DNA from 2 places in the Azospirillum lipoferum 4B genome. Region 2 is predicted to be linked to the other one. Evidence: riboswitches for the same ligand, from Rfam matches in the RefSeq annotation. Region 2 holds a riboswitch; the other holds the start of a gene.
What was found. A riboswitch is a leader RNA that binds a small molecule or an ion and turns the genes downstream of it on or off. The one in region 2 is predicted to bind thiamine pyrophosphate.

Region 1: another riboswitch for thiamine pyrophosphate. It lies ahead of thiO (glycine oxidase ThiO); the one in region 2 lies ahead of AZOLI_RS16000 (ABC transporter substrate-binding protein).

What each region holds. Positions count from the first base shown of each region.
Region 1 covers NC_016622.1:304,147-309,887, forward strand. The annotation lists gene AZOLI_RS01340 (thiazole synthase) at 1-322, opposite strand, end outside; gene thiS (sulfur carrier protein ThiS) at 513-722, opposite strand; gene thiO (glycine oxidase ThiO) at 719-1,900, opposite strand; TPP riboswitch at 1,892-1,991, opposite strand; gene AZOLI_RS01355 (methyl-accepting chemotaxis protein) at 2,217-4,277, shown strand; gene AZOLI_RS01360 (DUF4139 domain-containing protein) at 4,291-5,741, opposite strand, start outside.
Region 2 covers NC_016585.1:479,640-485,380, forward strand. The annotation lists gene AZOLI_RS15985 (ABC transporter permease) at 1-90, opposite strand, end outside; gene AZOLI_RS15990 ((2Fe-2S) ferredoxin domain-containing protein) at 277-609, shown strand; gene AZOLI_RS15995 (DMT family transporter) at 853-1,767, shown strand; TPP riboswitch at 1,801-1,915, shown strand; gene AZOLI_RS16000 (ABC transporter substrate-binding protein) at 1,987-3,123, shown strand; gene AZOLI_RS16005 (branched-chain amino acid ABC transporter permease) at 3,128-4,000, shown strand; gene AZOLI_RS16010 (branched-chain amino acid ABC transporter ATP-binding protein/permease) at 4,140-5,741, shown strand, end outside.

The DNA of each region.
Region 1 (5,741 bases), on a different replicon from region 2:
TCCAGGGGGTGTCCAGCGCCTCGCGCGACAGCTGGGCGGTCAGCACCGCTTCCTTGGCGGTCATGCAGCCGGCGGTGTTGGGCAGCAGCCCGACCGGGCCGGTGGGGCGGTTGGCGGTGGCGCGGGCCAGCACGTCGACGAGGCTTTCGGAATAGCCGTCCAGGCTGATGCGCCGGATCGCCAGCGTGACCAGCTCGCTGCCGCTCGCCTCCAGCGCGTCGAGCATCACCTGCTGGTTCGGATAGCCGGCGGTGCCGAGGAACAGCCGCGAGCCGAAGCCGCGTCCGGCGATGGTGAGGGTGTCGGAGGTGGTTTGGGACATGGGGGAGCCTTTCTTGAAGGCCCTCTCCCGTCCCGGGAGAGGGAGGGGACCCGCGCCGAAGGCGTGGGGAGGGTGAGGGGTGAGGCAAGAATCCCGAACCGCATGGCTCCTTGGATCCCCCCTCACCCTTCCCATGGCGATGCCATGGGCCCCTTCCCTCTCCCGGGGCGGGAGAGGGAGGATCAGAGGGTCAGCCGCCCTGGATGGGGCGGACGATTTCCAGGCTGTCGCCGGGCTGGAGCGGGGTCTCATGCCAGCGGCGGCGGGGAACCACGGCACCGTTCAGGGCGACGGCGACGCCGGGCGTGCCTTCGGCGATGCCGCGCGCGGCCAGGAGTTCGGCGACCGATGCGGCGGACAGCGGTTCTTCGCGGCCGTTGATGTGCAGGACGGCGCTCATGCGGCGGCTCCCTTGGCAAGGAAACGGTCGGCGGCGAAGGGGCGCAGCAGCGGGTCGGTCCCGCCGGTCAGGACCAGACGGGCGATGCCGTCGGCGGTGACCGGGGTCAGCAGGATGCCGTTGCGGTGGTGGCCGGTGGCATGGATCAGGCCGGGAATGCCGCTCTCGCCCAGGATCGGCGCGTCGTCGCGGCTGCCGGGGCGGAAGCCGGCCCAGGCCTCCTCGATCGGCAGTTCGGCGATGCCGGGCAGGGCGCGCCATGCGCCTTCCAGCAGGGCGAACTGGCCGCCGGCGGTCAGCCGGTCGTCGAAGCCGCGCTCCTCCGTCGTGGCGCCGATCAGCAGCCGGCCGTCCAGCCGCGGAATCAGGTAGGTGCCGGGCGTCCACACCACATGGCGCAGCAGCGGCAGCCGGGCGTCCATGCGCAGGCAGACCATCTGCCCCTTGACCGGCCGCACCGGCGGCTTCGCGGCGGGCGGCAGCCCCGGCACGCCGGCCGACCACGCCCCGGCGGCCAGAACCACCCGGTCGGCCCGGTGCAGAGTTGCAGCAACCCGCACCCCGACGGCGCGACCGCCCTCCACCGCCAGAGCCACCTCGCCGCACTGCTCGTGCAGGCGGGCGCCGGCGGCCAGGGCGGCGCGCTGCAGGGCGGCTGCCACCTTGCGGTTGTCGACCTGATGGTCGCCGGCACAGAACAGCGCACCGGCCACGCCCGGCTGCAGGAAGGGCTCGCGCCGCCGCACCTCGGCCCCGCTCAGCCACTCCACCGGCAGGCCGAGGTCGCGCTGGAAGCCGTGCAGGAAGCGAACCTTGGCGGCATCGTCGGCGTTGAGCGCGATGACCATGGTGCCTTCGGTGCGCAGGTCCACCGCCATGCCGCTCGCCGCCTCCAGGTCGCGGGCGAAGTCGGGCCACAGCGCCTGCGAGGCGCGGGTCAGCGGCAGCAGCCCGTCCTCCCCCGGTTCGGTTTCGACGCAGGCGGCCAGCATGCCGCCGGCCGCATGGGTGGCGCCTCGGCCCGCCTGCCCCCGTTCGAACAGATCGACGCGGCAGCCGGCCGATGCCAGCCTCCAGGCGATGGCAAGGCCGATGCAGCCGGCACCGATGACGGCGACGGAGGGACGGATCCCGGATGCGGGAATCGAAAATGGATGCGGATCTGGCGCATGGATCATGCGGCGGCTCCCTTCGCTGGAATTACCCAGACAGGTTCGATGGGTGTGTTCTCAGCCGCGCGACCACCGCACGGCACCCCAGGCCTATGACTTGCCTTATGCCAATGTTTCGCTGGCCCTACAAGCGGAATCGGCGCCCACCCCATAAGGTTGTGCGACCAGATGCCACGGCCCGATAGGGAGTCTCCCGTATGAGGCCGGTGACCGATCCGAAGCTAAGCTATCCGAAAAATGTCCGGTGGCCGGGCTTCGACGAAACGATCGACGTGGCCGGCATGCGGAAACAAACAACAAGACCGCCGAGGAATTGCCCATCATGCTGTCCTTCTTCCGCTCCGAATCCGCGCCTTCCGTTCCCGCTACGCTCACAAGCGCCGCTCCGCCCGCCGGCGCAACCGTCGCGGCGGCGGAGGGGCCGGCGGAGGCGCCGATCCGCAGCCTGTGCCTGCCTGCCGGACGGATCGATGCCGCGGCGCTGGATGGGCTGGGCTTCGCCGCCGGAGCGCCGGCGCTGGTGGTCGGCTTCGTCTCGCCGCATGTCGATTTCGCCGCCACCGCCCGCGCGCTGCGCTCCGCCCTGCCGGCGGCGACGCAGCTGGTGCTGGTCTCCACCGCGGGCGAATTGTGCGCGGCGGACGGACAGCCGCTCTACCGCAAGGCCGGCGACCGTTGGGACAGCGTGGTCCTGCAATCCTTCAGCCCGCGCCTGTTCGCCGGGGTCAGCATCCACACCGTCCCCCTCCATTGCGAGGATCTGCGCGGCGGCCGGCCGACCCGTGACGTCCCTGCACGGGTGGAGGCGATCCGCGGCGAGCTTGACCGCATCCGCGTTCCCTTCGCCGTGGACAGCCACGACACGGTGGCGCTGACCTTCATCGACGGGCTGTCGGCCAGCGAAAGCTGGTTCATGGAGGCGGTCTACCGTTCCGGCCATTTCCCCTGCCTGTTCATCGGCGGCTCGGCCGGCGGCACGCTCGACTTCCGCAACACCCGCCTGTTCGACGGCCAGCGCGTGCTGGAGAATTCCGCCCTGACCATCTTCCTGAAGATGGCGCCCGGCATCCGGTACGGCATCTTCAAATCGCAGAATTTCCGCCCGACCCAGACCCGCTTCGCCGTGGTGGACGCCGACCCGATGCGCCGCATCGTGCGCAGCGTGATCGACCGCGACAGCTTCGAGGTGGTGAGCTTCATCGACGCGCTGGCCAAGGCGCTGCGCTGCAAGCCGCAGGAGCTTCCGGCCAAGCTCGCCAGGAACACCTTCGCCATCGAGATGGAGGGCGAGCTGTTCGTCCGCTCCATCTCCGGCTTCGATTTCGAGAAGGGGGAGGTCGCCTTCTATTGCGACGTCAATCCCGGCGATTCGCTGTGCCTGGTGGAGGCCACCGACTTCGTCCGCCAGACGGAGGACGACCTGACGGCCTATCTGCGCGGAAAGCCGCGGCCGGTGGGCGCCATCCTGAACGACTGCATCCTGCGGCGACTGAACAACTCCGACCAGCTGTCTCGGGTCCATGCCTTCGACGGGCTGGCCGCCGCCGGTTTCTCCACCTTCGGCGAGTTGCTGGGCATCAACATCAACCAGACCCTGTCGGCCCTGATGTTCTTCGAGGTTCCGCCCGGCACCGCCTTTTCCGACGACATGGTCGACCGCTTCCCGGTTCATTACGCCCGGTTCCAGAGCTATTTCATCGCCACCCGCTACAACCGGCTGGAACTGCTCAGCCGCATCCGCAACAGCGTGATCGAGCGGATGCACAGCTATCTCGACGCCCTGGTCACTCTGAACAGCGGCGTCCAGGAAACCGCCAGCTACGCCGCGCGCATCGGCGGCTCCATGTCCGCCATCGAGGCGACGCTGACCCGCCATGCCGGACTGTTCGACGGCCATGCCGAACGGAAGGAGGAGCTGGTCCGCGAGTTCAGCCAGCTGTCCACCGTGGTGAAGAGCATCGAGAAGGTCCTGTCGGTGATCGACGGCATCGCCAGCCAGACCAACCTGCTGGCGTTGAACGCCACCATCGAGGCGGCGCGGGCAGGGGACGCCGGTCGCGGCTTCGCGGTGGTCGCGTCGGAGGTGCGCAAGCTCGCCAACGACACAAAGCAGACGCTGGGCGACACCCGCCGCGCCATCGATCAGGTGGTGACCTCCGTCCGCTCGGTCGGCAGCCAGCTGGACGACACCAGCGTCCGCATGGACGAGGCCGCCACCGCCGCGCAGGAACTCCAGACCGACATCCACACCGTCATCGACGAGGTGGAGGGGGCGCAAAGGGCCATCGAAGGCCGCCTGTCCGATCTGAACGACCATGCCCGGCGGATGGAGGACATCAACCGCTACATCGGCTTCCTCAAGCAGCTCGACCGCGCCGGGTGAGGGAGGCGCGCCCTCAGATCGCCAACGCCTTCACCCGCTCGCGCAGGGTCTGGCGGGCGGCCTCCGCTTCGCCGCGGGCAGTCGTCAGCTCGCGGGCCAGGGCGTCGAGGCGGTTTTCGGCCTCCGCCATCTTCGCCAGCGTGCGCTTGTGCAGGTCGCTGCCGGCGGGCAGGGCCTTCAGGTTCTCGCGCAGGCGGTCCTGGTCGGCGATGCGCTCGGCCCGGTCGCTCTCCAGCGCGGCGATGCGGCGCTCCTTCTCGGCGACGGCGGCGCGCAGGCCGGCCAGAGCGGTCAGCGCCTGACGCACCTCCGGCGGCAGTTCGGCCGCGTCGGCGCGGGCGGCGATCTGGTCGGCGGTCAGGTCGGTCAGCACGATCCGCTCCTGCCGCGGCCGTTCCAGCGTGGCGGTCAGCGTCACCGTCTTGCCGGCCGGCACCGCCAGCGGCAGGCGATAGGCGGCGGCGGTCGCGTCGGGCTTGCCGCCTGCCGGTTCGGCAAGCTCCCAGCCGGGGCCGCGCGGGTGCTCGATGATCAGGCTGCGGTCGGCGTCGGGAGCGCCTGCGACGGTGTAGGTTGTGCTCTGCCGGTCGGTCACCGACAGGGTCAGCACGCCGTCGGCGATGGTCGCGCGGGACAGACGGCGGCCCGGCTTCTCCTCGCGGTCGACGGTCACCGCCTGATCGACGGCGAAGGACAGCAGCCGGCTGTCGCCCGCCGGCAGCGTCGCCATGCGGGCGTCCCCGACATAGGCGCTGGCCGCGGCGCCGCTTCCATCCGATTTCGAACTGCGGTCGTAGAAGGTCAGCAGCCCCGGCGGCAGCGCGGTGTCGCCGTCGTTGCGCAGCCGCAGCGAAGCCAGCGGGTGGCGGCCGTCGCTGGCGGGCTGGTAGAGCGCCACCCGTTCCACCGGCAGGGCGCGCGCGGCAATCGGCATCATCAGGGTCCCGCCGTTCGGCACGGTGACCGGCTGCGGATAGCGGAACAGCACCTGGGCGCCCTCGGCGGCGCCGGCCTCGGCACTGCGCACGGCGGCGACAGCCGGCGTCCCGGCGGCCGAACCATAGGGCGCGGTCTTGGCCAGCGATTGGCCCGGCGGCCCGGCCATCGGAGCCGGAGCGGCCGCCATCGGCGGGGGAGGGGCGGCCATGGTGGCGGCCCGCGACGATTCCGCCTGCGGGCGCATCGCCGCGCGGGCCTCGTCAAGGGGCACCGTGCCCTCGTCGGCGCTGGGCAGCACCCGGCCGAGAACTTCCACCGGCACTTCCGGCCGCTCGACGAAATAAGGCGTGTAGAGCGCCTGGCGCAGGGTGACCGGGTTGCCCGACACCACCGTCAGGTCGACGCCACGCCAATCCTCGCCGCTGAGATTCTCCAGCACCGCCCAGCCCTGCAGCGCGCCTTTCCCGTCCTGTGCGGCAGCGCCGTCCGCGCCCAGGCTGAGCCGGTAGGTCGCCTTCCACAGCG
Region 2 (5,741 bases):
CGCGACGAGGTTGAGAACCGGCAGCAGCGCATACCCGACCCAGCCCGGCACGGCGCCCGGCTGCCCCTTCCCCGACCCGCTCAGCAGCACCGGCGTCTCCTGGATTGCCCCTTGCCTGGGAGTCTTAACCGGCAACCCCGCCGCTGACCAAGCATTTCGTCACGCCGAAAAGCCAAGAGGGGCGAGGACTTGGAAGCGTCACAAAAGTCTTGCCGCAGCGCAGCATTCTGGCATGCTTCTTACCCATATGGAAATTATGGTTATGGAGCATGCCCGATGCCGCTCGACCTGCCGCAGACCTTCCGCCACCATGTCTTCTGTTGCGCTCAGCAGCGCCCGCCCGGCCATCCGCGCGGCAGCTGTGCCGCCAAGGGGGCGCATCCGCTGTGGCAGCGGCTGGACCAGAAAATCCAGGGCAAGGGCCTGACGGATGTGGGCATGGCGATGACGGGCTGCCTCGGCTTCTGCTCCGCCGGGCCGCTGATGGTGGTGTATCCGGAGGGCATCTGGTATCGCCCGGAAACACCGGAGGACATCGACGAGATCGTCGAGTCGCATCTGGTCGGGGACACGCCGGTGGAGCGGTTGGTGATGGTGCTGACGCGGTGAGGCGGAGGCTTCGGATGCCCCCACCTAACCTCCCCCGCTGGGCGGGGGAGGGACTGCCGCAGCCTTCCCGAACAAGCACTTGTCCCCTCCCCCGCCCAGCGGGGGAGGGTTAGGGAGGGGGCACCGTCAGCCGACGCTTAACAAAATCCCACGCCTATCAGACCTGCGGTTGCGGCATTGGGACGCGGGCGGATTTGCCCATATTGTGGGCAACCTCCGCCATTGCCCGTCCGAACCGATCCCATGACCGACGCCGAAACCGCCGACCTGCTGCCTGCCGAGGCCGATTCGGTTCCCTATGCCGTCGGCTGCTTCCTGGCCGCGATCCTGCTGTTCGCGGCGATGGACACGCTGATCAAGTTCCTGACCGCCGGCTACCCGGTGCCGCAGTTGATGTTCGTGCGCTCGCTGGTCGCCTTCCTGCTGGTGGGCGGCTACACCCTGTGGCGCGGCGGCGGAATCGCGGCGATGCGGACGCAGCGGCCCTGGGGGCATGTCTGGCGCGCCTTCGCCGGGCTGATCTCCATGGGATGCTTCTTCTATGCGTTCCGGGAACTGCCGCTGGCCGATGTCTATGTGCTGAGCTTCGCCGGGCCGCTGTTCATCACCGCGCTGTCCGCCCCGCTGCTGGGGGAGCCGGTGGGTTGGCGGCGCTGGGTGGCGGTGGTGGTCGGGTTTGGCGGCGTGGTGGTGATGGCGCAGCCGTCGGCCGGGGCGCCGCTGGTGCCGGTGCTGGTCGGGCTGTGCGCCGCGCTGTTCTATGCGCTGGCGGCGCTGGCCGTGCGCGGCCTGTCGCGGACCGAGACCAGCGCGTCGATCGTGCTCTATCTGCTGCTGACGACGACGGTGGTCAGCGGCGCGCTGACGGTTCCCGTCTGGATCGCGCCGACCGCCGACGCGCTGGGTCTTATGGCGCTGGTCGGGGTGCTGGGTGCGGGGGCGCAGGTGCTGCTGACCCAGGCCTTCCGCCGCGCGCCGCCGGCGGTGGTGGCGCCCTTCGAATATACCGGCATGGTCTGGGCCAGCCTGTTCGGCTGGATGGTGTTCGGCGACCTGCCGACCGCGCCGGTGCTGCTCGGTGCCATGGTCATCATCGGCAGCGGGCTCTATATCCTGCATCGTGAAACCATGGTGGCGCGCCGCCGGCTGGGTTCTTGACAGGACAGGGCCGGCGGCGACACTCTCGCCGCCTGTTCACGGCTGGGGTGCCTGTGCGGATGCCGGATCGGCGGATGCGCGGGCTGAGACAACACCCATCGAACCTGATCCGGGTCATGCCGGCGAAGGGAGCCGACCGGAACCCGACGGACCGGCCGTAAATGCCCCGTCCCCTCCGCGTCGCTCCGCTTGCCGGCGCGTGTTGAGGAGTTTTCGGTCATGCGGCGTGCGCTTCCCCTTCTGATCGGCCTGCTGGCCGCATCCTCCTGTCTGTCGTCCGCCGCCCGCGCCGACGACACGCTGTCCTTTCCGGTGCTGGTGCCGCTGACCGGCTTCCTGTCGCTGGAGGGCACCAGCCAGCGCAACGGTGCCGTCCTGGCGCTGAAGCAGACCCCGGCCGGGATCGCCATCGCCTCCGAAGTCGTCGACACCGGCACCTCGCCCGAGGCGGCGGTGACGGCGCTGGAGCGCGCGGCCGGCAGCGGCACGGTCGGGGCGGTCGCCGCCAGCATGCTCGGCACCCAGATGCTGGCGATGCTGCCGCTGGCGCAGGAGCTGAAGCTGCCGCTGGTCACCGTCTCGGGCACCGCCTCGATCACCGAGCAGGGCAACCCCTGGGTCTTCCGCTTCTTCCCCGGCGATGCCGTGACCAAGGCCGCCCATGCCCGCTATGTGGTGGAGGAGCTGGGCAAGCGGCAGCCGGCCGTCATCTACCAGACCACCGCCTATGGCCAGAGCGGCAAGACCCATCTCGACGCCGCCTTCAAGGCTCTGGGCGTCACCCCCGTCTTCGAGGAGGGGGTGGACCCCGCCGCCAAGGACCTGCTGCCGGTGTTGACCAAGGCGCTGGCCGCCAAGCCCGACGTGCTGGTGCTGCATCTGCATTCCGGCCCGACCGCGTTGCTGCTGCGGCAGGCGGCGTCCAGCGGGGTGGCGGTGCCCATCGTCGCCGGCTCCGCCATGCATCAGCCGAGCACCGCCGCCCTGCTGGAACCGGCGGAGCTGAAGGGCGTCTGTGCCGAGACCGCGGCCTCGCCCATCTCCGGCGGCACGCCGGAGGTCAAGGCCTTTACCGATGCCTACCGCACCGTCTTCGGCAAGGAGCCGGATGCCTTCGCGCTCGGCCAGTATGATGGCATGACCATGGTGCTGGAGGCGGTGAAGGCCGGCGCCCGCGGCCCCGACGCGATCCGCAAGGCTCTGTCGTCGGAGACCTTCAAGGGCCTCGCCATGACCTACAAGTCCGACGGCAAGGGCAACATGGCCCATTCCGCCGTCATCGTCTGCTATGACGGGACCAGCCGCGTGCCGGTGCTGGCGAAGCGCTACGACGACCCCGCACTCGCGGCGAAGTGAGCGGATGGCGGCGCTTCAACTGCTGGTCAACGGGGTGGCGCTGGGGGCGGCCTATGCGCTGGTGGCGCTGGGATTCGTGCTGGTGCTGAACGCCACCTCGGCGGTGAATTTCGCCCAGGGCGATCTGGTCATGGCCGGCGGGCTGCTGGCGGTGGCGCTGGCGCCCCTGATCCCGCTGCCGGGCATCGCCCTGCTGCCGGTGGTGCTGGCGCTGATGGCGGGACTGGGGCTGCTGCTGGCGCTGGCGGCCTATCTGCCGCTGCGCCGCCGGCCGCCGGTGTCGGTCTTCATCAGCACCATCGCCATCGGCATCATCCTGCAGAACGGCGCCGCCATCCTGTTCGGGCCGGAGCCGCGCGCTGCGCCGCCGCTGCTCGGCGACGACACCCTTTCCATAGGCGGGCTGGCGGTGCCGGAGCAGTCGCTCGCCATCGTCGCGGTGGCGGCGTTGCTGATCGGCGCGCAGCAATGGGTGTTCGCCCGCACGCAGCTTGGACGCCGGCTGCGCGCCACGGCGCAGGACCCGGAGATGGCGCGGGCCTGCGGCGTGCCGGTCACGGCGATGATCCTGGTGACCTTCGCCATCGGTGCCGCCTGTGCCGGGGCGGCGGGGCTGCTGCTCGCCAACCGCTATTTCGTCACGCCGACCGCGGGCGGGGACCTGATTTTGAAGGCCTACATCGCGGTAACCATCGGTGGCTGGGGGTCGGTGCCGGGGGCTGTGGTGGGGGCGCTGCTGATCGCGCTGTTCGAGGTGGGGGTGTCGTCGGTGCTGTCCTACCCAGTGGCGCTGGGAGCGCTGTACCTGACGCTGCTGGCGATCCTGGTGTTGCGGCCGCAAGGCCTGTTCGGCGAAGCGGTGCGCCGCCGTGGCTGAGCCGCGTCCCCCGGTGAAGATTCCCTCTCCCCCCCGGGGAGAGGGTCAGGGTGAGGGGGATTCGTTTGCCGAACGATCCTCGCGGCGCGTCCCCCTCACCCCAACCCTCTCCCCGGGGGGGAGAGGGAGTAGTGTCGGGGTGGAGAAGCTTGCGCTGCTCGCCGGCGCCCTCGCCCTGCTGGTCTACGCGTTCGCCTTCGCCTCTCCCTATGGGCTGCGCGTGCTGACAGTTGCCGGTGTCTATGCGCTGGCGACCTTCGGGTTCCAGATCGTCTTCGGGCTCGGCGGCGCGTTGTCGCTCGCCCAGGGCGCCTTCTTCGGTGTCGGCGCCTATGTGACGGGCATTCTCGGCAGCCGCTATGGGTTGGGCTTCGAGGCGACCTTTCCGCTGTCGATGCTGGTGCCGCTCCTGCTGGCGCTGCCGGTCGGGCTGGCGGTGCTGCGGCTGGAATCCCACTATTTCGCCCTGGCGACGTTGGGCATCGCGCAGGTTCTGCATTTGCTGGCGGTCAACCTGCCGGAGCTGACCGGCGGCTCCAACGGGCTGGCCGGGGTGCCGGCGGTGGTGCTGTTCGGCTGGACGGTGCCGCGCGGGCTGCCGATGGCGGCGCTGGTCTGGGGGCTGGTGGCGCTCGGCGGGCTGGTGGGGTGGCGGCTGGCGCGCGGGCGGCTCGGACGGTCGCTGACCATGCTGCGCGACGATCCGCTGGCGGCGGGAACGCTGGGGCTCGACGTCGGGCGGCTGCGGCTGGCGGCCTTCGGCATCAGCGCCCTGTTCGCCGGTGCGGCCGGAGCGCTGGCGGTCCACACCCAGCGCGTCGTCTCGCCGGAGGTGCTGGAGTTCCCGGTCATGGTCTCCATCCTCACCATCGCCATCGTCGGCGGGCGGGGGCGGATGGCCGGCGCGGTGCTGGGTGCCGTGCTGCTGCTGCATCTGCCGGAATGGTTCCGCTTTCTGGAGCGCGGCTATCTGGTCGTCTATGGCGCGGCGTTGCTGCTGACCGTGCTGCTGGCGCCCGACGGGCTGACCGGACTGCTCGACCGTGCCGCCGGCCGCCTGTTCGGCCGTCCGGCCCGTGCCCTGCCGGAGGCGCGCGAACCGCCGCCGCCCGTTGCCATAGACGGGATGACGGTGGAGGAACTGGTCAAGTCCTTCGGCGGCGTGCGGGCGGTGGACGGCGTTTCGCTGGAGTTGCGGCCGGGCGGCATCACCGGGCTGATCGGCCCCAACGGGTCGGGCAAGACGACGGTCATCAACCTGCTGTCGGGGCTGGAGCGGCCGGATGCCGGGCGGGTGTGGCTCGGCGGACGGGACGTCACCGGTGCCCGCGCCGACCGTCTGGCCCGTGCCGGGCTGGCCCGCAGCTTCCAGGCGGCGATCCTGCCGGAAGGGGCCGGCGTGCTGGACGCAGTGGCCGCCGCCCGCCTTGCCGTCGATCCCGACGCGGCGACGGCGGAGGCGCATGCCCGCTGGGCGCTCGACCGGCTGGGAGTCGGCGAGCTTGCCGGGCAGGGCTGCGACGGGTTGCCGGCGGCGCTGCGGCGGCGGGTGGAACTGGCCCGCGCCCTGGTCCGCCGGCCCGCCGTGCTGCTGCTGGACGAGCCCGCCGCCGGGCTGACCGACGGCGAGAAGGCGGAACTTGCCGCCCTGCTGCGCGAACTGGCGGGGGAGGGGATGGCGGTCCTGCTGGTGGAGCATGACATGGGCTTCCTGTTGCCCTTGGCCGGCCGGGTGCTGTGC